Regions from separate parts of the Pantoea sp. SGAir0175 genome, predicted to be linked through region 1. Evidence: predicted binding sites of a transcription regulator. Region 1 holds the regulator's gene; each other region holds the start of a gene.
What was found. The regulator Fur, encoded in region 1, represses iron uptake genes when iron is present. The targets are predictions, from matches to a motif close to ATAATAATGAGAACNACTATCAA.
Positions count from the first base shown of each region.

Region 2: the regulator Fur is predicted to act here: its motif matches at 6,222-6,244, upstream of fes (enterochelin esterase).
Region 3: the regulator Fur is predicted to act here: its motif matches at 8,185-8,207, upstream of C1N56_RS03575 (siderophore-interacting protein).

Region 1 covers NZ_CP028081.1:2,913,311-2,923,114, forward strand. Annotated here, with positions in the region: gene kdpE (two-component system response regulator KdpE) at 1-617, shown strand, start outside; gene pgm (phosphoglucomutase (alpha-D-glucose-1,6-bisphosphate-dependent)) at 662-2,302, opposite strand; gene seqA (replication initiation negative regulator SeqA) at 2,328-2,867, opposite strand; gene ybfF (esterase) at 3,116-3,880, shown strand; gene ybfE (LexA regulated protein) at 4,050-4,325, shown strand; gene fldA (flavodoxin FldA) at 4,463-4,993, shown strand; gene fur (ferric iron uptake transcriptional regulator) at 5,346-5,795, shown strand; gene C1N56_RS13645 (hypothetical protein) at 5,857-6,252, opposite strand; gene glnS (glutamine--tRNA ligase) at 6,489-8,156, opposite strand; gene nagE (N-acetylglucosamine-specific PTS transporter subunit IIBC) at 8,308-9,804, opposite strand, start outside.
Region 2 covers NZ_CP028081.1:3,561,870-3,571,673, forward strand. Annotated here, with positions in the region: gene greA (transcription elongation factor GreA) at 1-351, opposite strand, end outside; gene dacB (serine-type D-Ala-D-Ala carboxypeptidase) at 600-2,033, shown strand; gene pmrA (two-component system response regulator PmrA) at 2,033-2,695, shown strand; gene pmrB (two-component system sensor histidine kinase PmrB) at 2,692-3,753, shown strand; gene C1N56_RS16750 (TonB-dependent siderophore receptor) at 3,760-6,036, opposite strand; gene fes (enterochelin esterase) at 6,298-7,572, shown strand; gene C1N56_RS16760 (enterobactin synthase subunit F) at 7,565-9,804, shown strand, end outside.
Region 3 covers NZ_CP028081.1:784,872-794,675, reverse strand. Annotated here, with positions in the region: gene C1N56_RS03615 (acrylyl-CoA reductase (NADPH)) at 1-31, shown strand, start outside; gene C1N56_RS03610 (heme ABC transporter ATP-binding protein) at 48-827, opposite strand; gene C1N56_RS03605 (FecCD family ABC transporter permease) at 820-1,821, opposite strand; gene C1N56_RS03600 (heme/hemin ABC transporter substrate-binding protein) at 1,814-2,638, opposite strand; gene C1N56_RS03595 (hemin-degrading factor) at 2,635-3,666, opposite strand; gene C1N56_RS03590 (TonB-dependent receptor domain-containing protein) at 3,717-6,083, opposite strand; gene C1N56_RS03585 (SelT/SelW/SelH family protein) at 6,426-6,713, shown strand; gene C1N56_RS03580 (PadR family transcriptional regulator) at 6,719-7,258, opposite strand; gene C1N56_RS03575 (siderophore-interacting protein) at 7,344-8,117, opposite strand; gene dnaJ (molecular chaperone DnaJ) at 8,493-9,629, opposite strand; gene dnaK (molecular chaperone DnaK) at 9,733-9,804, opposite strand, start outside.

The sequences.
Region 1 (9,804 bases):
CGCTGGAGAGCGAAGGCCTGAAGATTGTGGAAGCGGAGCAGTTGCAGCGCGGCCTGATTGAAGCGGCTACGCGCAAACCGGATTTGGTGATTCTCGATCTCGGTTTACCGGACGGCGATGGCAATGCCTTCATCCGCGAAGTGCGGCAGTGGAGCAGCATGCCGGTAATTGTGCTGTCAGCACGCAGTGACGAGCAGGATAAAATAGAGGCGCTGGATGCCGGCGCTGACGACTATCTCACTAAGCCGTTTGGCATCGGCGAACTGCTGGCGCGCGTGCGCGTGGCGCTGCGTCGTCATCAGCGCAGCCAGCCGGAGCCGCTGGTGCAGTTTGGCGAGGTGAGTGTCGATCTCGCCGCGCGACGCGTGCTGCGCAGCGGTGAGGAAGTGCATCTGACGCCGACCGAGTTTCGTCTGCTCAGCCTGCTGCTGAATAACGCCGGTAAGGTGCTGACCCAGCGCCAGTTGCTTAACCAGGTTTGGGGCCCTAACGCCGTCGAACACAGCCATTATCTGCGCATCTATATGGGACACCTGCGGCAAAAGCTGGAAGCCAATCCCACCCAGCCCAGTCATCTGCTGACGGAAACCGGCATCGGCTATCGCTTTATGCCATAAAAAAAGGCCGCGAGCGCGGCCTTCATGTCATGCGTGCCGCCCTGTCAGGCGTTTTTCAGCACTTCGCTGACAATTTCTACCGCTTCTTTCTCGATCTGCTGGCGATGCTCAGCGCCGAGGAAGCTTTCACAATAGATTTTGTAGGCGTCTTCGGTACCGGACGGACGCGCGGCAAACCAGCCGTTTTCAGTCATCACTTTCAGACCACCAATCGAGGCGCCGTTGCCCGGTGCCGCGGTCAGACGTGCGGTGATCGGGTCGCCCGCCAGCGTATCGGCGCTGACCATTTCAGGTGACAGCTTCGACAGCGCCGCTTTCTGCGCAGAAGTGGCAGGTGCCTGCAGACGGTTGTAGCTTGGCGCACCAAAACGCGCGGCCAGCTCATCATAGTGCTGCTGCGGGTTCTTACCGGTAACCGCAGTGATTTCCGCCGCCAGCAGACACAGGATGATGCCGTCTTTGTCTGTTGACCAGGCGGAGCCGTCGAAACGCAGGAACGAGGCGCCGGCGCTCTCTTCCCCGCCAAAGCCAAAGCTGCCGTCGAAAAGACCATCCACGAACCATTTGAAGCCGACCGGGACTTCCACCAGCTTGCGACCAATGTCGTTCACCACGCGGTCAATCATCGCGCTGGAAACCAGCGTTTTACCAACGGCCACCTCTTTGCCCCACTGCGGACGGTGCTGGAACAGGTAGTTGATCGCTACCGCCAGATAGTGGTTCGGGTTCATCAGACCGGCGGGCGTGACGATGCCGTGACGGTCGTAATCCGGATCGTTACCGAAGGCCAGATCGAACTTATCTTTATACGCCAGCAGACCGGCCATCGCGCACTCGGACGAACAGTCCATGCGCACCACGCCATCTTTATCCAGATGCATGAAGCGGAACGTCTGGTCGATGGCATCATTGACGATGGTCAGATCCAGCTGGTAGTGCTCAGCAATGCGCTGCCAGTAGGCCATGCCGGAACCGCCGAGCGGATCGACACCGATTTTCAGGCCGGCTTTCTGGATCGCCGGGAAGTCAATCACCTGCGCCAGACCTTCAACGTATGGCTGGATCAGATCCTGCTCAACGATGTGGCCACTGGCCCACGCCTGATCCAGCGCCAGACGCTTAACCTCTTTCAGCTCACCTTTGATCAGCTGATTCGCGCGATCTTCCACCACTTTGGTGACGTTGGTGTCAGCCGGTCCACCGTTCGGCGGATTGTACTTGATGCCACCGTCTTCCGGCGGGTTGTGCGACGGGGTAATGACGATGCCGTCCGCCTGCGCGCCGCCGCGCTTGTTATGCTCCAGAATGGCGTTGGAGATCGCCGGCGTCGGCGTATAGCCGTTGTCCTGCTGCACAATCACATCAACGCCGTTAGCGGCCAGCACTTCCAGCACTGACAGGATCGCCGGCTCAGACAGCGCATGGGTGTCTTTACCTACGTAGCACGGGCCGGTGATGCCGTTCTTTTTACGCTCTTCAGCGATCGCCTGCGCAATCGCCAGAATGTGTACTTCGTTGAAGCTATGACGTCCCGCGCTGCCGCGGTGGCCGGAGGTGCCAAATTTCACCGCATGGTCCGGGTTCGCCGCATCCGGCTTCAGGACATAGTACTGCGAGGTTAATTGTGCAACGTTAATCAAATCGCTCTGCTGGGCAGGTTGCCCGGCACGGGGGTGATTGGCCATTGGCGCTTCTCCCTGACGCTTCGGTTTAAATGGTGCCGCAAACTTTCTCTGCCAGTTCCTGCGGGAACTGCATGGCAAGCATGATGTGTTCCACCATGCTGCATTTACGACCTGTATTGGTATTGGTGATCACCCAGTACGGCGTGCCGGGTACGTGCTTCGGCTTAGTATGGGTGCCATTTTGCAACAACGTGTGCTCATCGCCCGCAAAGTAAACGCGGGTGCGGCCCTGCAGCGAAGCAGTAGCATCAGCAAACGCCGCCGGATCAAGACGATAGAGCGTTGACAGGATCAGCATAAAGCGATTAACCGCCTTCTTCTGCTCCGCATACTCGTCAGACAGCAGCAGCTCACGCACGGCGCGCACGCGATCCTGAGGACGCGCTTCGCTGCGTACAGCTGGCGCTTCTTTTACCGCAGCACTGGTCGCTGACGCAGCAGGTGCGCTCTGGCCGGCGGTGAATTTCAGCATGCGGCGCAAAATGTCCGACGCGCTTTCACCAATGTGCTGGGTGTGGCTGGCAATATAACGGTAGAGTTCTTCGTCAACTTCAATCGTTTTCATCTTTTTCCGTACGATTCTGGCAAATGGCAGAACCACGCTATTCTGCAACGGCCTTAGCAAAATCCGGTCGTGCAAAATGTGAGCGGGCTCTAACATAAGGATTATAAAGTTAAATCCGCGACAGCCGGTAGCGCTGGCATCGTTTCCGGGCAAAAGTCGGAATATGCCCTAATGCCTGACCGCCTGGCGCCGGGACAGGTGAATCCATGATACCCTAAGCCCAGGTCTCAACCGAAAGAACTTTAGCCATGATTTTGAACGCCCGTCTGCAAACTGAACAATCTGCCCCTGATGGCCAGCCCATTCTGTTAATTCATGGCCTGTTTGGTAGCCTGGATAACCTCGGCGTACTGGCGCGCGGCGTGCGCGATGCACGGCCCACGCTGCAGGTGGATGTCCGTAACCACGGCCTGTCACCGCGCAGCGTAGAGATGCACTACGCTGCGCTGGCGCAGGATATGGTTGACACGCTGGATGCGCACCACATCGAACGGGTCGATGTTATCGGCCACTCAATGGGCGGCAAAATTGCCATGGCGCTGAGCGCCGTTGCGCCCGAACGGATTGGCAAAATGGTGCTGATCGATATCGCGCCGGTGGATTACCAGACGCGACGTCACGATGAGATCTTCGCGGCAATCCGCGCGGTCAGCGCAGCTGGCGTCACGCGCCGCAGCGCTGCGGCCGACGTGATGCGTGAACACGTGCGCGAAGAAGGCGTGATTCAGTTCATTCTGAAATCTTTCCATGAAGGCGAATGGCGCTTTAACGTGCCGGTGTTGTGGGACAATTATCCGGTGCTCTCCGGCTGGCAGGAGGTGCCCGCGTGGCCTCATCCGGCGCTGTTTATTCGCGGCGGTGATTCACCCTATCTGGACAATCAGCACCGTGATGCGCTGCTGCGCCAGTTCCCGCAGGCGCAGGCGCACATTATCAGCGGTGCCGGCCACTGGGTGCATGCCGAAAAACCCGATGCCGTACTGCGCGCGGTGCGCCGCTTTTTTAACCTGTAAAAGCAAAAGCTTGCTACGGGCGGTTTAGGGTTGGCGTCGCGCCGGGCGCTGGAGTATGATGTCGCGCTAAAAATTTGCCGCGGATGCTTTTTTCGCCGCGGTCGGGCCGATAAATGTTTAAATCGCGCAGCGCCTTTCCGCCGTTCGCGCCCACGCAGTTTCACAAACCATGGCAAAAGAACAGACAGATCGTACCACGCTCGATCTCTTCGCAGACGAGCGGCGTCCCGGTCGCCCTAAAACCAGTCCGCTGTCGCGTGATGAGCAGCTGCGCATTAATAAGCGCAACCAGCTGAAGCGCGACCGGGTGCGCGGCCTGCGCCGCGTTGAGCTGAAAATGTCCAGCGAAGCGGTCGACGCGCTTAATACGCTGGCCGAGCAGCAGAACATCAGCCGCAGTGAACTGATTGAACAAATGCTGCTGGCGCAGCTCAAACTGGCGTAACGTGCACAGACCGCACGCTGGAACACAAACTCAGCGCTTTACACATTCCGCGCTTTTCGCCGGTCTGCTATCATTCGCATAACTGTGTCGTCTTCTGACTTACTTTCACAATCAGGATTTAAGAGGTTACTCACTCCATGGCAATCGTAGGCATTTTCTTCGGCAGCGATACCGGCAACACTGAAAACATTGCAAAAATGATCCAGAAACAACTGGGTAAAGATGTCGCCGAAGTGCATGACATTGCTAAGAGCACCAAAGAAGATCTCGAAGCATTCGATATTCTGCTGCTGGGTATTCCGACCTGGTACTACGGTGAAGCCCAGTGCGACTGGGATGACTTCTTCCCGACGCTGGAAGAGATTGATTTCAACGGTAAGCTGGTAGCGCTGTTTGGCTGCGGCGATCAGGAAGATTATGCCGAGTACTTCTGTGACGCGATGGGCACCATTCGCGACATCATTGAGCCAAACGGCGCAGTGATTGTGGGCCACTGGCCAACCGAAGGTTACCACTTCGAAGCCTCTAAAGGTCTGGCAGACGACAAACACTTCCTCGGCCTCGCCATCGATGAAGATCGTCAGCCTGAACTGACTAACGAGCGCGTCGACAAATGGGTTAAGCAGATCTTTGACGAGCTGCAGCTGCAGGCGATCATCGAAGCCTGATGCTTTCCTGTCCGATGTGGGCGCTGGCTCACATCGGGCAATGGAATTACCTATAAAAATAATAGCTATGGTTTTTTAACTTTTTCCCTCAATTCTGTAGAATACCCGCAACGGTCATCTGCTTATTCCTCGGGCATCAGACTGAGACTGCGCGAAAAGGAACATCGATCTGCACGATCCCGCTGAGGTTCACGACATTTCTCCTTACAGCATCCGGGGAATTGTCCGCCGCAGCCGGTTTTCATTTCGCAGGCTGAGCTCTATAATGAGACGCAAATGAGAATGCGCGTTGACCACACATTCAAGGCCTTTGCGCCGTAAGTGACTAGCAAAGTAACAGGACAATATCCGCATGACTGACAACAACTCCGCATTGAAAAAGGCTGGCCTGAAAGTCACGCTGCCCAGACTGAAGATTCTGGAAGTGCTTCAGGGACCCGGACCCGAGTCCCATCATGTCAGTGCGGAAGATTTGTACAAACGCCTGATCGACATGGGCGAAGAGATTGGTCTGGCGACGGTATACCGTGTTCTGAACCAGTTTGACGACGCCGGCATCGTGACGCGTCATAACTTCGAAGGCGGGAAATCCGTGTTCGAACTGACCCAGCAGCATCATCATGATCACCTGATTTGCCTCGACTGCGGCAAAGTGATCGAGTTTAGCGATGAATCTATCGAAACGCGTCAGCGTGAGATTGCAACACGCCACGGTATCAAACTCAGCAACCACAGCCTGTATCTGTACGGCCACTGTGCGCTGGGAGACTGCCGCGAAGACGAGACGCTCCACGATCAGTAATTGAATATGCTATGCAGTATAAAAAAACCGGTGCCAGGCACCGGTTTTTTTATGGCTGCGTTCAGGCGACCAGCGTTTCCTGCAAATAGCGCCAGCGCGGAACCGGCGTGCTGCAGTCCAGCACCGCCAGCGAAATGCGGGTCTGGTTGTTGCCGTTAAGCATTTGCAGTTCGTGATACTGAATGGTCACTTCCTGCTGCTGCTGGGAAATGATGGCATGCTCACTGGTGGCGATTCGCATCCCTTCCCGCTGCCCGTGCAGTTTGCGAAACAGGGTTTCAGTGTCATTGAGATCGAGCTGTTTGCCTTGCGGCGTCACCATTTTGAAGTCGGGATGAAAGTGCGACAGCAGCAGGTCCATACTGTCATCGCTGCCTTCGGCCTGATTAAAAATACGTTCGATAAGCTGATGTAAAACCACCACGCTATGTTTGGCTTCCAGAGCGAGACTTGTCATTTTTCTTCCTTCGCTAACCCGCACAGCAACATTTAAGAGCGCATAGCCTACCTGAAAATAACGATTTCACACGGGTAAATTAGTTAATTTTATTAAAGTCAGATTAGTCGTAATCGCGCGCAATTACTGTTTTTTGTCTGGTTCAGCATAATCGATTCCCGTTTGCAGATAACGGGCAATAAAAAAGGGCGATTGCTCGCCCTTTGCTGATCATATCGTGCTATCAAGCAGTAAAATTATTCGCCGATTTTTGCCCAGGTATCACGCAGACCCACGGTGCGGTTGAACACCAGTTTCGACGGCTGCGAGTACACGCTGTCAGCGCAGAAGTAACCTTCGCGCTCAAACTGATACGGTGCCAGCGCACTGGCGGCACGCAGACCCGGCTCAACGAAGCCCTGTTTGATCTCCAGCGAGTTCGGGTTAATGGTGGTGAGGAAATCCTCGGCCGCGCCCGGGTTTGGCACGCTGAACAGACGATCGTACAGGCGGAATTCGGCAGGCAGCGCGTGAATCGCCGACACCCAATGGATAACGCCTTTCACCTTGCGGCCATCGGCCGGATCTTTGCTCAGGGTGTCGACATCGCAGGTAGCGTAGATGCAGGTAATGTTGCCGGCTTCATCTTTCGCCACGCGCTCGGCACGAATGACATAAGCGTTGCGCAGACGAACTTCTTTACCCAGCACCAGACGTTTGTACTGCTTGTTGGCCTCTTCACGGAAGTCGGCGCGATCGATCCACACCTCACGGCTGAACGGCACCTCACGCGTGCCCATCTCCGGCTTGTTCGGATGGTTCGGCATGCTGATGATTTCTTCATGCCCGGCCGGCAGGTTCTCGATCACCACTTTCAGCGGATCCAGCACCGCCATAGCGCGCGGCGCGTTCTCGTTGAGGTCGTCACGAATGCACGACTCCAGCGACGCCATCTCAACAATGTTGTCCTGCTTGGTCACACCGATACGGCGGCAGAATTCGCGGATTGACGCCGCGCTATAGCCACGACGGCGCAGACCGGATACGGTCAGCATGCGCGGATCGTCCCAGCCTTCAACAATCTTCTCGCTCACCAGCTGCGTCAGCTTACGCTTCGACATCACCGCATATTCCAGATTCAGGCGCGAGAACTCATACTGACGCGGATGCACCGGAATGGTGATGTTATCCAGCACCCAGTCGTAGAGACGACGGTTATCCTGGAACTCCAGCGTACACAGGGAATGGGTGATGCCTTCCAGCGCATCGGAGATGCAGTGGGTAAAGTCGTACATCGGATAGATGCACCACTTGTTGCCAGTCTGGTGGTGTTCGGCAAATTTAATGCGGTACAGCACCGGATCGCGCATCACAATAAAGCTGGATGCCATGTCGATTTTGGCACGCAGGCAGGCTTTGCCCTCTTCGAAGCCGCCATCACGCATCTTCTGGAACAGCGCCAGGTTCTCTTCCACGCTGCGATCGCGATACGGGCTGTTTTTGCCCGGCGCGGTTAGCGTGCCGCGGTATTCACGGATCTGCTCTGGCGACAGCTCATCAACGTAGGCCAGGCCTTTGTTGATCAGCTCAACCGCGTAGTTGAACAGTTGGTCAAAGTAGTCAGAGGAGTAACGAATGTTGCCGCTCCACTCAAAGCCCAGCCATTGCACATCATTCTTGATCGATTCAACGAACTCCATATCCTCTTTGACCGGATTGGTGTCGTCGAAACGCAGGTTGCACTGCCCCTGATAATCTTGTGCGATACCAAAGTTCAGGCAGATCGATTTTGCATGGCCAATATGCAGGTAACCATTGGGCTCAGGCGGGAAACGGGTATGCACACTGTTGTGCTTACCGCTCGCCAAATCTTCGTCGATGATCTGACGAATAAAGTTCGTTGGGCGGGCTTCAGCCTCACTCATCTCAAAATCCTCAAAACAATAGCGGGTGATTTGTACCACGAAGTAACGGAGTATGATCCACAAAGCGCTGAAGGGAAACAACCGTTTGTTGGTCGTTTTAAAACAAAAAAGGCAGGAATTGCTTCCTGCCTTCAGTGACGATCAAAACGTGTTAATTTTTGACTTCGTACAGCGGCGTAACGCCTGCTACCACGGTACCGCCTGCCAGCAGATTCAGACCAGCAAAATCATCGCTGTTGCTGACCACCACCGGGCTGATCATCGAACGCGCATTGGCATTGAGGAAGTCCAGATCCATTTCGAGGATCGGCTGGCCCGCTGTGACGGTTGCGCCCTCTTCCACCAGACGGGTAAACCCTTTACCTTCCAGCGCGACGGTATCGAGACCCATATGCACGACAATCTCGACGCCATTTTCGGCTTCAAGGCAGAATGCATGGTTGGTGTTGAAGATTTTCACCACGGTGCCCGCCACCGGCGCGACGACAGTTTTATCGCTCGGTTTGATCGCCAGGCCATCGCCTACAGCTTTGCTGGCGAAAGCTTCATCCGGCACGTTTTCCAGCGCGACCACTTCGCCACTGACCGGTGCCAGCAGTGTTGCAATCACCTTTTTCTCGCTGTTGCGCACGGCCTGGGGCTGAGCAGCCGCAGGCGCAGCGGTGGTTGCCGCAGCAGGTGCCGCTGCGCCGGCCACCGGGCCTTTGCTCAGTACGGTTTTCATCGCGGTCGCAATGCTTTCGGCCTGCGTACCAACAATGATCTGCACGCTCTGCTTGTTAAGGCGGATCACGCCAGAAGCACCGAGGCGTTTGGCCACACTCTCATTCACCTGCGCCGAGTCTTTCACATTCAGACGCAGACGGGTAATGCAGGCGTCGATGTTGGTCAGGTTGTCAGAACCGCCCACCGCGCCGATGTAGCGACGTGCCAGAGATTCGGTTTCGCTCTCACCGTTGCTGCTGTGATCAACGTTGACGTCATAGCCGTCTGTCTCATCACCGGCAGCCAGCTCGCGACCCGGCGTCAGCAGGTTGAATTTCTGAATGGTGAAGCGGAACACCACATAGTAGATGACGAAGAACACCAGACCCTGCGGGATCAGCATCCACCAGTGCACCGCCAGCGGGTTACGCGTCGACAGCACCATGTCCACCAGACCGGCACTGAAACCGAAACCGGCAATCCAGTGCATGCTGGCAGCAATGAAGACCGAAATACCGGTCAGCACGGCGTGGATGACATACAGCACCGGTGCCACGAACATGAAGGAGAATTCCAGTGGCTCGGTGATGCCGGTGAAGAAGGCGGCGAATGCCGCTGCCAGCATGATACCACCGACTTTCGCGCGGTTTTCCGGACGTGAGCAGTGATAGATTGCCAGCGCCGCACCCGGCAGACCGAACATCATGATCGGGAAGAAGCCCGCCTGATAGCGACCGGTGATACCCGGGATGCCGGTACCGTTGGCGATAGACTGCGCGCCGCCAAGGAATTTCGGAATGTCGTTGATACCCGCCACGTCGAACCAGAACACCGAGTTCAGCGCGTGGTGCAGGCCAACAGGAATCAGCAGACGGTTAAAGAAGGCGTACACGCCCGCACCGACCGAGCCCAGTTTCTGGATGTGCTCACCAAAGCTCACCAG
Region 2 (9,804 bases), 650 kb from region 1:
CTGTTTAAAGTCCGCTTCGTCGTCACCGACAATCCGGTAAGTAAACTCTTCATCGGTATCGACATTCAGCACGGTGACGGTGGCACCAAAAATCACGCGGCCGGTTTTCGGCATGGCGGTCACGTCAATCACCTGTGCATTGGAGAGCTTGGCTTCAATCTCCTGAATACGCCCTTCGCAGAACCCCTGTTCTTCGCGCGCGGCGTGGTATTCGGCATTCTCTTTCAGATCGCCGTGCTCACGGGCTTCGGCGATAGAGGCGATGATGCGCGGACGCTTAACGGTTTTCAGTTCGTTCAGCTCTTCACGCAGCTTCTCAGCGCCTTTCAACGTCATCGGAATCTGATTCATTTTGGCTCCTCGTCATCTATCCTGGTTAACGGCGTCATCCTGACCGGTGACAGCAGAAGATCGGCTTCTGCGGCGCGTAACCTCTTTTCACAAGCAAAAGAATCCTGACCCGGAAAGCTTTCCGGGTCAGGTATCGGTTTTGCATTTTGATACGTATTTTACCCCAGAGTTCCCTGTGGGTCATTGTTTACTTTGCACCGTCCGGGGACATAGTATTGACGCCTTCACCCGTCAGTTACCGCGAGATTATGCGATTTTCACGACTTGTTACCGGATTAACCTGTGCGTTTATGCTGCAGGCACAAGCAGCACCCGTTGAAGAATACATGCAGTATTTGCCAGACGGCGCAAACCTGGCGCTGATGGTACAAAAAGTGGGCGCATCCACCCCGATAATCGACTATCACGGCAAACAGATGGCGTTGCCGGCCAGCACCATGAAAGTGATCACCGCGCTGGCGGCACTGCTGGAGCTTGGCCCGGACTTCCGTTTTCAGACCACGCTGGAGACCAAAGGCGCGGTCAGCGATGGCACCTTAAATGGCGACCTGGTGGCGCGCTTTGCCGGCGATCCGACGCTCAGCCGCCAGGATCTGCGCAATATGGTGGCGGCGCTGAAAAAGCAGGGCATCAACCATATCAAAGGCAATCTGGTGATCGACACCTCGGTGTTCGCCAGTCACGATATGGCGCCAGGCTGGCCGTGGAACGATCTGACACAGTGTTTCAGCGCCCCGCCAGGTGCGGCGATTGTTGATAAAAACTGCTTCTCGGTTTCGCTCTACAGTGCCAATACGCCCGGCGAAAACGCCTTTGTGCGCATCGCCTCTTACTATCCGGCGCACATGTTCAGTCAGGTGCGCACGATCGGACGCAACAGCGGTGACGGGCAGTATTGCGAACTGGACGTGGTGCCCGGCGAGCTCAATCGCTACACGCTGACCGGCTGTATGCGCCAGCGTGCGGAACCGCTGCCCCTGGCATTTGCCGTGCAGGATGGCGCCGCGTGGGCCGGCGAGATCCTTAAAGCGCAGCTGCGCGACGCCGATATTGATTACAGCGGCCATTTAGTGCGCCAGACGCAGGTGACGTCACCGGGCACGGTGCTGGCCTCAACGCAGTCCGCACCGCTGCACAACCTGCTGCACACCATGCTGAAAAAGTCAGACAACATGATCGCTGATACCGTGTTCCGCACCATCGGCCATCACTACTTTAACGTGCCGGGCACCTTCCGCGCCGGTTCGGATGCGGTCAGGCGTGTGCTGCGCGAAAAAGCCGGCGTCGACCTCGGCAACAGTATTCAGGTGGATGGTTCCGGCCTGTCGCGTCACGACCTGATCGCGCCGGATACCATGATGCAGGTGCTGCAGTTCATCGCCAAAAATGACGCTACGCTGAATTATATTTCGATGCTGCCGCTGGCGGGTTATGACGGCACGCTGCAGTATCGCGGCGGTCTGCACGAAGCGGGGCTGGATGGCAAAGTGTCGGCAAAAACCGGTTCGCTGCAGGGCGTCTATAATCTGGCTGGGTTCATCACCACGTCGAGCGGTGCGCGCGTGGCCTTTGTCCAGTTCCTCTCTGGCTATGCGGTACCGCCGGAAGACCAGAAAACGCGGCGGATTCCGCTGGTGCGCTTTGAGAGCCGGCTCTATACCGACATTAACAAGAACAACTAATGAAACTGTTGATCGTTGAAGATGATGCGTTATTACAATCGGGCCTGGCGCAGGCGCTGAGCAGCGAGGGCTACGCCGTGGATTGCGCTGGCAGCGCGGCGGAAAGCAACGCCCTGCTGCGCAGCAGCCAGTACAGCCTGATCGTGCTGGATCTTGGTCTGCCGGATCGCGATGGCGCCACGCTGCTGCGCCAGTGGCGACGCGACGGCATCGCGGTGCCGGTGCTGATCCTGACCGCGCGCGATGCGCTGGAGGATCGCGTCGACGGGCTGGACGCCGGTGCCGACGATTACCTGGTCAAGCCGTTTGCGCTGGCAGAACTGCAGGCGCGGGTGCGCGCGCTGATCCGCCGCTATCAGGGGCACAGCGACAACCTGCTGCAGCAGGGCGATCTGACGCTCAATCTCAGCTCGCAGCAGGTGCTGCTGGAAAATCTGCCGCTGGAGATCACCCCCAAAGAGTTCGCCCTGCTCACCCGCCTGCTGATGCGCGTGGGGCAGAATGTGCATCGAGAAACGCTGCAGCAGGATCTCTACAGCTGGAACGACGATCCCGGCTCCAACACTTTAGAAGTTCACATTCATAATCTGCGCCGCAAGCTGGGGAAAGATCGCATCAAAACCGTGCGCGGCGTTGGCTACCGGCTGGAATTGCGCGAATGAACAGCATGCGTCAGCGGTTACTGATTATGCTGGCGCTGATTCTCCTCACCTGCCAGGTGATGAGCGCCATCTGGCTGTGGCACGAAAGCCGCGAACAGATCAGTTTCCTCGTCAACGAAACCCTGTCGGCCCAGGCGCGTAACGATCGCGTGGAGAATGAGATCCGTGAGGCCATCGCCTCGCTGTTGCTGCCTTCGCTGGTGATGGTAAGCCTGACGCTGCTGCTGTCGTTCTGGGCCATCAACTGGATTATCCGTCCGCTCAAATCGCTACAGGACAGCCTTGCCCACCGCTCAGCCGACAACCTGACGCCGCTGCCGATTTACTCCGAGATGGATGAGATCGTTGCGGTCACCTCCTCCATCAACCAGCTGTTTTCCCGTCTCGACCACACGCTGCAGCAGGAGCGATTATTCACCGCCGATGCCGCGCACGAGCTGCGTACGCCGCTGGCCGGGCTGCGCCTGCATCTTGAACTTCTGCATCAGCAGCAGGTGCCGCAAAGCGCCATGCTGATTGAGCGTATCGACCAGTTGATGCATACCGTCGAACAGCTGCTGATGCTGTCGCGCGCCGGTCAGGCGCTGGCGGGCGGCCACTATCAGCAGCTGCAGTGGCAGCGTGACATCATGCAGCCGCTGATGCCGGAGATGGCTGAACTGTATGCCCAGCGTCAGCAGACGCTGCACTGGCCAGACGGCGACGATGTGCCGCAGCAGGGTGAAGCGGTGCTGCTGCGCCTGATGCTGCGCAATTTGCTGGAGAACGCATCACGCTACAGTCCGGAAGGCAGCAGCGTGCAGGTGAAGCTGCGTCAGGTGCAACAGCAGGTCTGGGTTGAAGTGTGGGATCAGGGGCCGGGTATTGATGCCGATGCGGCAGAAGAGCTGACGCAGGCGTTCCGGCGGCGCGATCAACGCTATGGCGGCAGCGGCCTGGGCCTGAACATTGTGCTGCGTATTGTGCAGATGCATCGCGGCAGGCTGGAACTGGTGAACCGCGAAGACAGCAGCGGACTGGTCGCCCGCTGCTGTTTGCCAACGCAACTGATTGGCTGAACGCCATTAGAAGTGGGTGTTGAGGCTCATATAGTAAGTACGGCCTGATTCGTTATAGGTATTGGCACCGGCACCGTAGAGATAAGCGCCGGTGGTGGCGTTACCGGTGGTTTGCGAATTGCCCTCACGGAAGTGGCGCTTATCGAACAGGTTATCGATGCCCAGCGTCACGCTGGCGTACTTATTAATATCGTAAGTACCGCTCAGGCCGACAAGCGAGTACGGGCTCACTTTGTCGGTGGCGCTGCCGGTCACCGGCTGTCCTTTGTAGTCGTACTTCTTCGGCGTCTGGGTGCCGTACCACGTCAGGGTGGTTTGCAGCGACAGATCCTGCGTTGCCTGCCAGCTCAGCGTCGAGTTCAGCGTATACTCCGGAATGATCGACAGACGATCGCCGGTCTCCTTGTTCTTGCTCTGCAGCATGTAGGTGAAGTTGTTATTCCACATCACGCTGTCAGAGAAAGGAACATTGACCGTGCCTTCCAGCCCTTCCACCACCGCTTTCGGCACGTTCTCCCAGCGATAGATATCCGTGGTGCCGTTAGAGGCTTTACCTGCAGGCGCATAACCGGCTTCAATCTTGTTGCGGTAGTCGTTACGGAACCAGGTCAGACCGGCCTGATAACCTTCATGCTTCCACTCCAGCCCAACTTCTTTATTGATGCTGTTTTCCGCCTTCAGATTCGGATTACCCTGCAGATAGCAGGCGCCGGTGCTGGCGGCGCAGCCCTGGCCGTTGCTGTACAGCAGGTAGTTCGGGTTCGTCTGGTACAGACTCGGCGCTTTGTAGGCCCGGCCAATCCCCATCTTCAGCGTGAAGTCATCGCCCAGCCCCTGTGACAGGTTAAGCGATGGGCTCCAGTTGTTGCCAACGATGGAGTGATGATCGAAGCGCAGCGCCGGCGTCAGCATGGTGCTGTCGGTCAGCTCCATGTTGTCTTCGGCAAACAGGGAGAAAATCTCCGCCTGGGCATAAGGACTGCGGCCGGTGCTGGCGATGCCTGGAACAGCGCCGTTGCTGGCAGCCTGGGTGGTCGACGAAGGATCTTTCATGCGCTGCTGGTTCCACTCGGTGCCCAGCGTCGCGGTCTGATTGACGCCCAGCTCAAACGGCAGGCTGATTTCACTGTGCAGCAGCACATCGTCCAGCTGGATGGTATTGAACCCGCTGTTGGAGAAGATCCCTTCCGTGCCGCCCGCCAGACCTTCATTAATGCGCGTATTGCGGGTTTTCTCGTAGCGCGCCCAGCTGCTGGTGCTGATGCCGTTATCCCACGCGCCGGTCCATTTCAGTGAAATATTCTGGCGATACAGACGGTTGGTTTCATCGCCGTACAGGCTCTTTACCAGTGCGTTAGTGTTGGTGTTCTGCGTATCGCCCGCGTACAGGTTGCCCTGACGACTGTAACCGGCCTGCAGCTCCAGCGTCTGCATGGGCGCAAACGCCCAGCTCAGCAACGCATTGATGTCTTTGTTTACCGAGCCTTCGCGGCCTGCCGGGTAGCTGCCGGCATAGCTGCCGGTGCGCGCTGCCGCGTGCCCTTCATTGATGTCGTACGCGTCGGCCTGGGTTTTGGCTAAGCCGCCATACAGCCGGAAGTTGAAGTCGTCGCCCAGCGGCCCTTCAAGGCTGAAGTTGGTGCGTTTGGTCGCCCCTTCCGATTTGTGTTCCGGCGCGTTGAAGTAGGTATTCCACGAACCGTGCCACTGCTGATCGCTGTACTTTTTGGTGATGATGTTCACTACACCGCCCGCCGCGCCGTTACCGTAGCGCACCGCGGCCGGCCCGCGAATCACGTCGATGTGATCAATCATCTCCGGCGGCACCCAGTTAGTATCGCCGCGCGTATCACGCTCACCGCGCCAGCCGAGACGCACTGAGTTACGGCTGGTGATCGGCATGCCGTCCACCATAATCAGGGTATTTTCCGGTCCCATGCCGCGAATATCGATCTGACGGTTGTTGCCGCGCTGGCCGCTGGTCGAGTTACCGGTCAGGTTAACCCCCGGCATGGTACGGATAATTTCTGAGACATCGCGCGCCGGCGGATGCTTTTTGATCTCATCGGCGGTGATGGTGGAAACCCCCGGTGCCTGCAGCGTCTGCTGCTGGGCCGTCACCATTAAGGTGCCACCGTCCATTGCGCTGGCGTCGGGAGAAGAGGCGTTGCTGGAAGTCGTCTTGCTGGAAGTCTCTGCTGCCCAGGCGCTGCCGGAGAGCAGTGAGGCGCTGAGCCCCAGTTCGATCAAAATAGCGAAGGTTAACCGCGAGTAATGCTTCATTTTTTTCATTCCTGGAAGGCCAGTTCTGCGCCACAGCGGAGTGACTGGCGAGCCGGTGAGAAGATCCCTGTCTTTATCGCGCAGCCGTTCACACCTGGCAGGGCCATCCTTTGCTGAATCCCATGACTTACCGGGTGCCAGACGGAACGTGCGTGCTCATTTTGAGCGCAGTCACCCTATTGCAAATGCAAATAATTATCAATAGTATTATTTATCAATCCTATGTAAACCTCCCCGTACAGACGGCGACTGGCAGCCCCTATGACCTGGCGAAATGATGGAATTGGTAGCGAAGCCTGGTGGCAGGAGCAACAGACTCAGGGCATTCCGCGCATTGAGCCGCAGCAGGATGGCACCTGTCTGGTGACCTTCTTCTGGCGCGATCCGCAAGGCAGTGAAACCACCTCCCACACCCAGCGCGTGTGGATCAACATCACCGGCGTGACCGATCACCACCAGCGGCGCCCGCCGCAATCGCTGATGCGCGTCGCCAGTAGCGATGTCTGGTACTGGCAAACCGTGCTGCCGTCACACTGGCGCGGCAGCTACTGCCTGATGCCGGATCGGCAGGCCAGCGATTTCAGCGGCGAGCCTGACATGCATGCGCTGCGCCACTGGTGGCGCGAAAAATTCCCTGCCGCGCAGGCCGATGCGCTCAATCCGCTGCGCAGCTGGTCCGGCGGGCGCGGCATGGGCGTGTCACCGCTGCACCTGCCTGACGCGCCCGACCAGCAGGTGTGGCGTGCGGTGGATGAGGGCCGCGCCCCGGCGCTGACGCTGCAGGAGCAGCAGTGGGACAGCGCGCTGCTCGGCAATCGTCGCCGGGTGTGGCTGTACGCCACAGGCGAGGCGCAGCACGGCCCGCGTCCGCTGGCGATACTGCTCGATGGTCAGTTCTGGGCGCAGCAGATGCCGATCGCCGGCCCGCTGCAGCAGTTGACCGCCGCGGGCAAGCTGCCGCCAGCGGTCTACCTGTTTATCGACATCATCGATCGCGAACACCGCAGCCGCGAGCTGCCATGCAATCCGCAATTCTGGCAGGCGGTGCAGCAGGAGCTGTTGCCGCAGGTGGCACGCTGGATGCCGTACGATGCGCAGCCAGCGCGCACGCTGGTTGCCGGACAAAGCTTCGGCGGTCTGGCCGCGGTGTTTGCCGCACTGCACTTTCCCCACACCTTTGGTAATGCGCTCAGCCTGTCCGGCTCCTTCTGGTGGCCGGAGCGCGGTAACCCGCATGGCTGGCTGCTGCAGGCGCTGGACCATGGCCTGGCACCTCGCCAGCCGCTGCGTTTCTGGCTGGAGGCAGGCCAGCGTGAAGGCCTGATTCTGCAAGCCAATCAACAATTACAACAACAACTTACCGCTGCCGGCTATCAGGTGCATTACCAGCCGGTCGAGGGCGGCCATGACGCGCTGTGCTGGCGCGGTGGCCTGCTCGACGGTCTGCAAGCTTTGTGGCGCAATCCAAATTCATTCATCACGCCAGACGTGAACCGGAGCGACAGTAAATTCTCTGATGAACGACACTATGATTGACCAACAAACTCTGCCGCTGGTGGCGGCGCAGCCTGGCATCTGGATCGCCGACCAGCTCAGCCGCCATCACAACGCTTACGCGGTCGCGCACTTTGTCGAACTGCGCGGCGACATCAACAGCGCGCTGCTGGCGCAGGCCATCGTCGACGGCATGCAGGAAGCCGATACCCTGAATATGGCGTTCGGCGAAATCGACGGCGAGCCGCTACAGTGGCCGCAGCCGCAGACCTTCAGCCTGCCAGACATCGTTGATCTGCGCAGCGAAGCGGATGCCGCTGCCGCCGCGCGCGCCCTGATGCGTGCCGATATGCAGGGCGACCTGCGTGTGCTGAGTGGCGCACCGCTGTGGCACCATCGTCTGTTCCGCCTCGGCGAACAGCACTGGTTCTGGTATCAGCGCTATCACCATCTGGTGGTGGATGGCTTCAGCTTTACCGCGCTGACGCGCCGCATCGCCAATCTGTACAGCGCCGCCTTACAGCAGCAGCCGCCTGAGCCGACACCGTTTATTCCGTTCAGCGCCGTGGTTGACGAGTATCAGCGCTATCAACAATCGGCGTCTTACACCCGTGACGGCGAATTCTGGCGCGAAAAAGGCCGCGCCCTGCCCGCGCCCGCCTCGCTGTCGCCGCTGCCGCTGGCCGGTCAGAGCGCCAGCACCGATCTGCTGCGTCACAGCGTTACGCTGGATCGTCACCGCTTCCAGACGCTGACCAGCCAGCATCCACAGCACAGCGCCGCCGATCTGGCCTTTGCGCTGGTAGCGCTGTGGCTGGCTCGTCTCAGCGGACAAAATGATTTTGCTGCCGGCTTCATCTTCATGCGCCGCATCGGCTCCGCCGCGCTGTGCGCCACCGGTCCGGTGATCAACGTGCTGCCGATGGCGGTGCATTATCAGCCGGGACAAACGCTCGGCGATCTCGCCGCTCAGCTGGCCGCGGAAGTGAAAAAAATGCGCCGTCATCAGCGCTACGATGCTGAACAGGTGCAGCGCGATCTTGGCCGCCCCGGCGATAGCGATCCGCTGTATGGCCCGGTGATCAACCTGAAGATGTTTGACTACCAGCTTGATTTCGCTGGCATTGAAGGCATCACGCATCAGCTGGCCTCCGGCCCGGTGCGCGACCTGGAAATCGCGATTTATCTCAGCGAGCACGGCGATCTGACGCTGGAGCTGCTGGCGAACGCGCAGCGCTATGCTGCCGAGACGCTGCAGCGCCATGCCAGCCGCTTTGCCCTGCTGCTCAGCCAGCTGGCCGCGCAGCCGCAGCGCGCGCTGGGCGAGCTCGATCTGCTGACGCAAGCGGAGCAGCAGCAGATTGCGGCCATCAATCAGACCGCCCATCCGCTGCCGGCGGAAACCCTGGCGTCGCTGCTGGCGCAGCAGGCGCAGCGCACGCCGGACGCACCGGCGCTGGCCGATGCGCAGCACCAGCTGAACTATCGCCAGATGCAGCAGCAGGTATTCGCGCTGGCGGCCGATCTCAGTGCGGCTGGCGTGCAGCGGGGTGATATCGTCGCCGTGGCGCTGCCGCGTTCAGTGCAGCTGTCGCTGGCGCTGCAGGCTATTGTGACGCTCGGGGCCGCTTATCTGCCGCTGGATACCGGCTATCCGGACGAGCGGCTCCAGCTGATGCTGGAAGACGCCGCGCCCAAAACGCTGATCACCGCTGCCGCGCTCAGTGCCCGCTTCCACGCCATCGCGCCGGTCAGTCAGCTGCACTTTGACACCCTGTACAATGCCGAACATGCACCGGCACCGGCCAGCGCGCCGACGCCGCAGGATGGCGCGTACATCATCTATACCTCCGGCTCTACCGGCCGGCCGAAAGGCGTGCTGGTCGGCCATCAGGCGATCGTTAATCGCCTGCTGTGGATGCAGGATCGTTATCCGCTGCAGGCAGATGACGTGGTGCTGCAGAAAACGCCGAGCAGCTTTGATGTCTCGGTGTGGGAGTTCTTCTGGCCGCTGCTGGTCGGCGCGCAGCTGGTGATGGCGCCGCCGGATGCACACCGCGATCCGGAAGCCTTACAGCAACTGTTTGCCCGCTACAAAGTCACCACCACGCATTTCGTACCCTCGATGCTGGCGGCCTTTGTCGCGGCGCTCGACCACCCGGCCGCGATAGCGTGCTGCGCCAGCCTGCGCAATGTGTTCTGCAGCGGTGAAGCATTGCCCACCGATCTGTCGCGCAGCTGGGAAACATTGACCCGCGTGCCGCTGCACAATCT
Region 3 (9,804 bases), 2.0 Mb from region 1:
GCTGATTGTCGATTGCCGCCAGGCACCCTGACCGGTGCAGGGTGCCGTTATGGCCGCAGCTGTATCTGCGGCCGATCCTGCGCTGGCGGCGTAACCACCTGCAGGTCGGCCTGATACCAGCGCGTCAGGATCGGTTCGGTCATCACCGCGTGCGGCGCGCCCTGCGCCACCAGCTGGCCGTGGTGTAACAACAACACCCGATCCGACCACAGTGAGGCCAGATTCAAATCGTGCAGCACCGCGCAGACGCTAAAACGGCCATTGCGCGTCAGCCGGTGCAGCAGGCGCAGAGTAGACTGCTGCCAGTAGAGATCGAGCGCGGAGGTGGGTTCATCCAGCAGCAGCCAGCCGCGCGGGCCGTCGTCATGCCACAGCTGCGCCAGCACCCGGGCCAGCTGCACGCGCTGCTGCTCCCCGCCCGACAGCGACCGATAGTCGCGCTGCGCCAGCGGCGCGCTGCCGGTTAACTGCATCACCTCCTGCACCACCGCCTGGCAGTTACCGGTCGGCCAGGGTGCGCGCCCCATCGCCACCACGTCGGCAGCCGGCAGCGGAAAGGTGACGCTGTTTTGCTGGCGCATCACCGCGCGGCGCTGCGCCAGCGGTTCGCGTGGCCAGGCCGCCAGTGGACGATCGCCCAGCCAGCATTCGCCGGCGTCCGCGTGCAGAAAGCCGGTCAGCAGCCGCAGCAACGTCGACTTACCGGCACCGTTAGGACCGATCAGGGCAACCATTTCGCCCGGCGGTAGCGTCAGGGAAATATCATCGATTAAGGTACGCGTTCCCCGGCAAAACCGCAGTCCGCGCGCCTGCAACTGCTCACTCATTCAGCCCCCTTTGCTGGCGCAGAATCTGCCACAGGAACCACGGCCCGCCCAGCAGACTGGTTAGCAGCCCGACCGGCATTTCGGCCGGAATCACCACGGTGCGCGCCAGCGTGTCCGCCAGCAACAGCAGAATCGCTCCCGCCAGCGCCGCGCCCGGCAGCAGCCAGCGGTGGTCACTGCCGAGACAAAAACGCATCACGTGCGGCACCACCAGCCCGACAAAACCGATAATGCCGCTGACCGCCACCGCCGTGCCCACCAGCAGCGCACTCAGCACCAGCAGCTGGCGCTGCGTGCGTTTAACATCGACGCCCATATAGTGCGCGTCCTCTTCGCCCAGCTGCAGCAGATTGAGGCGACGCGCGCGCGTCTGCACCAGCAGCAGCGCCGGAACGATCAGCAGCGCACACACCAGCAGGCTCGGCCACTGGGCACCCGTCAGGCTGCCCATGCCCCACAGCGACAGCTGACGCAGCTGCTGGTCGTTGCTCAGCCACGACAGCACGCCAACCGCCGCGCCGCATAGCGCATTAATCGCAATGCCCACCAGCAGCAGGCGCGCCAGCTGGCCCTGCGCCAGCCGGCTAAAGCTGAAGATCAGCAGCGTCACTACCAGGCTGCCGGCAAACGCTGCCAGCGAGGGCAGCCACAGCGCCAGCAGCGGCGGCAGGCTGACCGGTAACACCACTGAGAGCGCCACCGCCAGCCCGGCACCGCTGCTGATACCCAGCAGTCCGGGATCGGCCAGCGGATTACGAAACAGCCCCTGCATCACCGCACCGGACACCGCCAGCGCCATGCCAGTCAGCACCGCCAGCAATACGCGCGGCAGGCGAATTGTGAGCCAGATTTGCCAGGCCAGATCGCTGAGCGGCGCCTGCCACAGCGTGTGCAGCGACAGCGGCATCGCGCCGAGGTTGGCCGCCAGCAGCATGCACACCAGCATGCTGATACTCATTAACATCAGCCAGCGCATCATCAGGCGGTTAATCATGCTGCACGGCTTCCGCCGCATGGCGCAGGCGCAAAATCGCGTCCGGCGTATCGAGGCCGAAACTCAGCAGCGCCATCTCGTCAATCACCAGCAGCGCGTGATGCTGGCCGGCCGGCGTGAGCTTCAGGCCCGGCAGCGCCCACACCGCCTGTTCGCCTCCCAGCGTGCGCAGCCCTTCTTCGCCGACCACCACCAAATCCGGTGCTGCCGCCACGACGCCCTCCTGCGACAGCTGCTGATAATGCGGCACCGCGCCCATGGCATTGACCAGGCCGGCAGCGCGAATTGCGCCGTCAGCGCCGGTCTGCGCACCAGCCGCCTGGGTGCGTAAACCGCCGTGCGCCATGATAAACAGCACTTTCACCGGCAGCGGCTGCTGCGGTAGCTGCGCACGCTGTTTGTTGACCTTGTCGATCAATGCGCGGGCCGCCTGTTCACGCTGCAGCGCGTTGCCAATGGTGGCGATTTTGTCCGTGATGGCATCGAGGCGGTTATCCCCACTGACCTCCACCACCGTTACCCCGGCGTCCGCCACCTGCTGCAACACCAGTGATGGTTTAGCCAGCGCGCTGGCCAGTACCAGCGTCGGTTTCAGTGCCAGAATGCCTTCCGCGTTGAGCTGGCGCATATAGCCGACATCCGGCAGCCTGGTGGCCGCCGCCGGATGCTGGCTGGTGCTGTCGCGCGCAACCAGCTGCGCCTGCGCATCCAGCGCATAGACGATCTGCGTTACATCGCCCCCGATAGTAATGATGCGCTGCGCCGCCCACGCCGGCAGCGTCAGCACAGCAAGCAGTGTCAGGATCAGCGCTTTCATGCGGCGGCTCCTGTCGGCGTCAGCGCCATCACCTGCTCGCGCCAGCGTGCCTGTTCCGGCGTGCCCTCGCTGCGCTGGCCGTACAGCTGGGCAATCTGCGTGCCATCGGCAGCGAACAGCTCCAGACTGGTGACGAAGCCATCGCCGCCCGGCTTGCGCGTCACCCAGCTCTCGTGAATGCGGTCCGCCATCAGATGCAGCGTGAATGTGGGGTTAAAAACGTTAATCCAGTTATCCAGCGGCACCACTTTCCCGATAGTGCCGGTAAAGATCTGCGTACAGCCGCGATTGCCGACGAAAATCATGATTTCATTGCCATCCTGCTGAACCTGGCCCAGCAGCGTTGCCAGCGCGGTGTTGCTCACCTGACGCGCTAAATCATCCGGCACCGCGCGAAACGCCTGCGGCCGCGAGAGATGGTGACGCTTCAGCAGGCCAAAGAACTGATGCACATCGGTCATGGCACGCCACTCCGCTTCGACAGTGCCGGCATCCACCCTGTCGCTGAATGGCGTGGCGCTGACGGGCTGCGGCTGCAGCTGAGGCGCGTGCGCCAGCCGGAAGCGCTCAATCAACGCTTGCCACGCCGGCATCTCCGTGTGCGCGGTGGTGTAGATTTTCAGCACCGCATCAGCGTGACGATCGAAAATCTGTATGCTCTGCCGTTCGCCGTGCGCGGTCTGCTCGTGCAGGAAGAAAGCACTGTGCCACTGCGCGGGAAACAGACGCTGGTCGAGCGCACGCGGATTAAGCACCAGCCCGCCATGTTCGCCGAGATGCAGATTGCTGTAGGTTCCCACCTGTTCGTGCACCGCCCAGGCATTGCGCGTAATACTTTTGGTCTCACCCACTGCCGCCAGCGCCGTCAGCAGCGCCGGAAAATCGGCGCGCAGCGGCTGAGCGTCGTGGCCCACGCGCGCTTCGCACAGCTGTGCTTCCCCTATGCCCATCAGCGCGGCTAAATCACGCGCGTACATTTTTGGCTGCTGGCCTTTCAGCGCCAGATAGTGTTGATAGCGTTGATGCATTGCGCTTGCTCCCGTGAAAATGCCCTGCGCCACCGCAGGGCGAAAAGTGATTAGAAGTCGACGTTCACGCCCAGTTGCCAGGTGCGTCCCGGCATCACGGCCAGATTGATGTCGTTGCGCTCCTGCGCGCTGGCGCTGGTCAGCGTGCGGCTGCTGAGGTAATCCCAGTATTTACGATCGGTAATGTTGTAGACACCGCCGCTCAGCCTGACATTTTTCGTCAGCTGCCAGTACGCGGTGGCATCGATCAGGCCGTAGCCCGGCACGCGCATGTATTCGCTGCTGGCGTCGCTGATGGCCGCCCCGCTGTTGCTGTAGCTCTCACGGTTGGTGGCGCTGGCCTGTTTGCCTTTGACGAAGGTGGCGGTGAGCGCCGCGCCGTAACCGCGCGCTTTGTCGTCCCACGCGACGCCGACAATCGCTTTTAGCGGCGCGACACTGTCGAGATCGATGTATTTGTCGCCCAGATAGCGGGATTTCGCTTTCCCCTCGCTGTAGCCGAGCGCGAACGTGCTGCTCAGGCCATCCACGGTCGGGAACCAGCTGCCGTAGTTGACGCGGGTGCTGATCTCCGCCCCATAAATGTAGGCTTTGTCGCGGTTCTCAGCCTGATAACTGGTGTAGATGTTGGCCGGAACATTGACGAACATCGCCGGATTGGTGGCGCGGCGATAGCGGGTGTAGGCAATAAAGTTTTTGTAGGTGTTGTAGAACACCGAGGTATTGAGGGTGATGCCGTCGGTCGGCTGTCCTTTCAGACCCCACTCAAAATTGTTGCTGGTCTCGGTTTTCAGATCGGCATTACCAATCAGCGCATACTGCGCGCTGCCGGCGTAGCTTGAACCAAGGTTCCACGAGCCGTACAGCTGGCTGGTGGTCGGAAACTCCACGCCGCGCTTATATTGCAGCCAGGTGGTGAGCGCCGGATTGATATCGTACTGGAAGGTCAGTGACGGCAGCACTTCGGTGTCTGAATTGGTCTTGCCGTACAGTTTTTCCACCTGCTCTTCGGTCAGCACCGTGCTGCCGTTGGTCAGATCGCCGAGGTTCTTCGGTTTGGTGCTTTGATGAATAACGCGCACGCCGGGAATCACCGCGAAATTGTGGCTATCGAGATCGAAATTGATTTTATCCTGCAGATAACCGGCCACGGTCCAGGAATGGCTGTCCGACTGTGGCTGGGTGATGGTGCCGAAGGTGCCCGGGTTCGGCTCCTGGCGGAACGGACGCTCGCTGTTCTCCACACGCGCGTTGACGCCGCCGCTCAGTTCGTGGCGGCCGAGGGTTTTGCTGGCGCGCGTGTCAAACCCTAAGGTATCGACGTTGTAGTCAGAGTAGACGAAGCCGTACTGACTGGCGCTGGTCGGTAACCAGGTGGTGTCGTGCGCCTCGGTTTGCTGCCAGTAAACCCGCGTGGTCAGCGTATCGATCATCTCGTTGTACGGCGTCCACTCATCGGCAAGATTAATGCCCCAGCGGCGCGAATCGCTCTGCTGTTGCGCAGTGCCCCAAATAGTATTGCCGCTGCTGCTGTCCCAGGTATCGTAGTGGGTGTGATTGGTTTTGTGGTAGTAGTCGAAGGTGGCGCTCAGCTTGTGCTGATCGTTTGGCTGCCAGATGCCCGACGTCATAAAGGCATCCGAGTGCCAGTTGGCCGGGTAGGCGTCTTTTACGCCGCTGTTGTTGCGCGTCTGCTGGCCGTCGCGGCGGCTGTAGACAAACAGGCCGCGCAGTTCATCATCCCCTGCCGCCGCAGTGATGCCGTTGTGCCAGCTGCGATCTGCCGAACTGTAGTCGCTCTGATAATCGAAATAGTGGGTTTTATCGCTGCTGAGGTAGTCGTCCGGCGACTTGTTATGAAACGATACGTTACCGCCGATTGCGGTGTTAGGTTGTTCCACCGATGTCGCGCCCTTCTCAATTTCGACGCTGCCAAACATATACGGGTCGATGTAGTCGCGACCAATACCGAAGGTATTGTTACCGGCGCGACTGACGTACGGACGACCGGTGGCGTCCGGTACCGGAATGCCATCAATATCCAGACCGACACGGTTACTTTCCAGACCGCGAATGTTGTAGCCGGTGTAGCCTGCACGGTCAAAGCCGCTTTTACCGGCTGACGAACCGCCTGCCGCGCCAGTGGCGCTGACCAGCGGCTCATAACGCATAATCGAACCGAAGTCATTGGCGCCGCGTTTTTGCAGATCGCTTGCGGTGAGCGTGGTTTTGCTGCCGGCCTGCTGCTTAGGTGCGGTAACGGTCATTACCGGTTCATTGCTGCTGTTGTTCTCTGCGGAACGCGCCAGCGTACTGCTGTCGCTGGCGGCATAGCTGCAGGCTGCGTGAATGGCTGAAGCAAGAACAGCGACTTTACACAGACGCTGCTGAACAGTTCCCTGAAGGTTGAAAGACATGCGCGAAATACCTGGTTAATTGTTAGTATTCGCTCACTTATTTGCTGCCAGAAAACCACGGCTCTGTGCTAAAAACCGTGAAACAGCGCGTCACGCTGGCCAGATAATGTTATCGATCCCGGCACCTGTGGCACAGTGTCGTGCGCGCTTCAGTGCACAGCTGCCGTGTATAACTGGCAGCGGCGCCGCAGGGATGCCTGTGGGATTTATAGAGAGTAAAATGATGGCGAAAACAATTTAATGCAATTGGTAATCATTATCAATATCATTTGCATCAGGATGTATCTTTGTGCGCACAATTTGTTAACCCATGATTAATCAAGCACTAACAGGAGGGATAAGATGGCAGATAAACCGGCAGTAACCATTCACTACTGTACCCAATGTAACTGGCTGCTGCGTTCGGCGTGGATGGCGCAGGAGCTGCTGCATACCTTTGCTGGCGATCTCAGCGCGGTCACGCTCCAGCCCGGCAGCGGCGGCGTGTTCGAGATCAGCATTGATGGTCAGGTAATTTGGGAACGCAAACAGGAAGGCGGCTTTCCCGATGCGGCAGCACTGAAGCAGCGGGTGCGCGATGTCTGCTGGCCGGATCGCGAACTGGGGCACGTGGACAAGAAGAAACCGTAACGCGCTTAGCTGTTGGCGATCTTCTCTGCCGCGTCCTGCAGCGCCGCCACGACAATGTCCACCGTGGCCGGTGAAATCTGCTCCTGCGACAGCCGGTGATTGAGCGTATAGCGAAGCGTATGGATCGCCTGCTCCACCTGCGGAATGCTGCGGTTGTTGACCAGGATCGCCAGCGAAGTGAGCCGCCCGATAATCACCGCCACGTTTTCGCCATTTTCCGCCAGCAGCGCGCGGCCCGCATCGTTGAGCGCGTAGGCTTTGCGCGTGGCCTGGGCATCCACCACGCGAATGGCGTCCATCTCTTCCAGCAGCGTCAGGTTGGGATAAATAATGCCGGGGCTGGGGGAATATTCGCCTTTCGACAACTCTTCCACCGATTTGATCAGCTCATAACCGTGCGCCGCGCCGCTGGCCAGAAAGTGCAGCATCAGCAGGCGAATATCACTGGCATCCAGCATCCTTTCGCGCCGCTTTCTGCGTGCGCCGGCACAGCTGGCACGCTGTGCCGCATCGGCGTGCTCAGGAACATCCCGCTGCTGTTTCATCGCCTTCCCGGGGTCAGTTGAGGGAGGTTGATAGTAGTCTGGTGCCTGGTAAAATTCAACACAGGCGGCAGCGGGCGGGCGCCGGTTATTTCTGATGCCAGTAAGCGACGGCGCGCACCAGGTCGCTGTGCGCCGCACGTTGCTGAGTAAAATAATCGCTCAGCTGTTTCACCGCCGCGCCTTCGCCGGTCAGCCAGATGAAGTAGTCATCAGCAGGCAGCATAATCGGGTCCAGCAGCGGCGTCAGCGCCTCAGTCTGCATCTTGCCGCTGCCGAGCCAGCTCACCGTGACGTCCGGCAGGTCACCAAGATACGCGCGGCCGACTGGCTCATCAACACAGGCCAGCAGATGAATCTGCTGTGCCTGCATTTCCTGATAGCGGCGCTTAAACGCCGGCAGACCGGTCTCATCACAGACATAAATCTGACAGGCATAATCCACCGGCACGACGCATGAGCCGCGCGGGCCGCCCATCGCAATGCGATCGCCCGGCTGAGCGGCACTCGCCCAGCTGCTGGCGACGCCGCCGTCGTGGATGTAAAAATCCAGCGTCAGCGAATCGCTGCCGTTAAAGGCCAGCGGCGTATAGTCGCGCGCCGCCGGACGCACGCCGTCAGGCCAGACGATGCCTTCGTCGGTCATGTGTGGCAGCGCCAGCGCACCGCCCGGCGTATCCGGGAAAAACACTTTGATGTGGTCGTCAAAAGAGGGCGAGTGGAAACCCGCCAGATCGCTGCCGCTAAAGACGATGCGCCAGAAGGCATCGGCCACCCGCGTTTTGCTGGCGACGGTGATGTGACGGAAGCGTAATTCATTGCGCACGCGTTGTGGAGCGCGATAGTGAGTCGGGTTTGGCAACGTTTCTCTCCCTGCAGCGACGGTCCCGCGCTACTGCGCTACCGCACACCGCTGATGGTGCATGTTATCGAAAATCATTCTCATTAAACGCCTTGCAAGATACCTATGATATATTTTCGGCGCAATGCCGAAAAATGCTATTGGCGAAAACGGAACCGGTTTTAACAACGTGAGGAGGCGTTTGTTAGCGCGGATTTTCACGGCTTGAGGTCGCCATAAATGGCGACCCTACAGCGTGTCCGCGTATTTTTGAAAGGTAACGGCTGTCGGGGATGTGAATGACAAAAAACATTGCCGTTGAATATCTGCACGGCAGAACTGCGCATAAAAAAAGCGGAGAGTCGCCTCTCCGCTTGTTTCTGTCTGCGCACCCGATTAGCGGGTCAGATCGTCAAAGAACTTCTTTACGCCGTCGAAGAAGCTTTTCGAACGCGGGCTGTTTTTCTCGCCGGTGGGTCCGCCGAAGCTCTCTTCCAGCTCGCGCAGCAGCGCTTTTTGCTTGTCGTTGAGGCTGACCGGGGTTTCCACCACCACGCGACACAGCAGATCGCCGACCGCACCGCCGCGCACCGACTTCACGCCTTTGCCGCGCATGCGGAACAGCTTGCCGGTCTGGGTTTCTGCCGGCACTTTCAGCTTCACGCGACCGTCGAGCGTCGGCACTTCAATCTCGCCGCCCAGCGCTGCCATGGCAAAGTTGATCGGCACTTCGCAGTACAGGTTGTTATCTTCACGCTCAAAGATCGGGTGTTTCTTCACCGAAACCTGCACGTACAGATCGCCAGCCGGTGCGCCGTGTTCGCCCGCTTCACCTTCTCCGCTGAGGCGGATACGGTCGCCGGTATCGACGCCCGCCGGGATTTTCACCGACAGCGTTTTCTGGCGCTCAACGCGGCCGTGGCCGTGACAGGCGTTGCACGGATCTTTAATCACCGAGCCGCGACCGTGACAGGTCGGACAGGCTTGCTGCACGGTAAAGAAGCCCTGACGCATCTGTACCTGGCCCGCACCGTGACAGGTCGGACAGGTCTGCGGCTGGGTACCCGCTTTGGCGCCGCTGCCGTGGCAGACATCACACTCTTCCAGCGTTGGAATGCGGATCTCTTTGGTCACGCCGCGTACCGCTTCTTCCAGCGTCAGTTCCATGTTGTAGCGTAAATCGGCGCCGCGTGAGGCGCGCTGACGGCGACCACCACCAAAGATATCGCCGAACACGTCGCCAAAGATATCGCTGAAGTCGGCACCGCCGCCACCAAAGCCGCCGCCGAAGCCGCCACCACCGCCCTGCTCAAAAGCCGCATGACCGTACTGATCGTAAGCTGCACGCTTCTGCGCATCGGTGAGGATCTCGTAGGCTTCCTTGACCTCTTTGAATTTCGTCTCGGCCTCTTTATCGCCCGGATTACGGTCCGGGTGATACTTCATCGCCAGGCGCTTATAGGCCTTTTTGATTTCGCGCTCATCGGCGGATTTTGAGACGCCTAAGATCTCGTAAAAATCACTCTTAGCCATTTTTCTCTGCCCTTAACATGATCGCACGGGCGTGGAGAAATCTCCGACGCCCGTGCTGGTTTCAACGGCTGTCAGGCCAGCCGTTGCGCCCGGTCAGGGGCAATTATTTTTTATCTTTCACTTCTTCGAATTCAGCGTCGACAACGTCATCATCTTTCTTCGCCGAAGCGTCGCC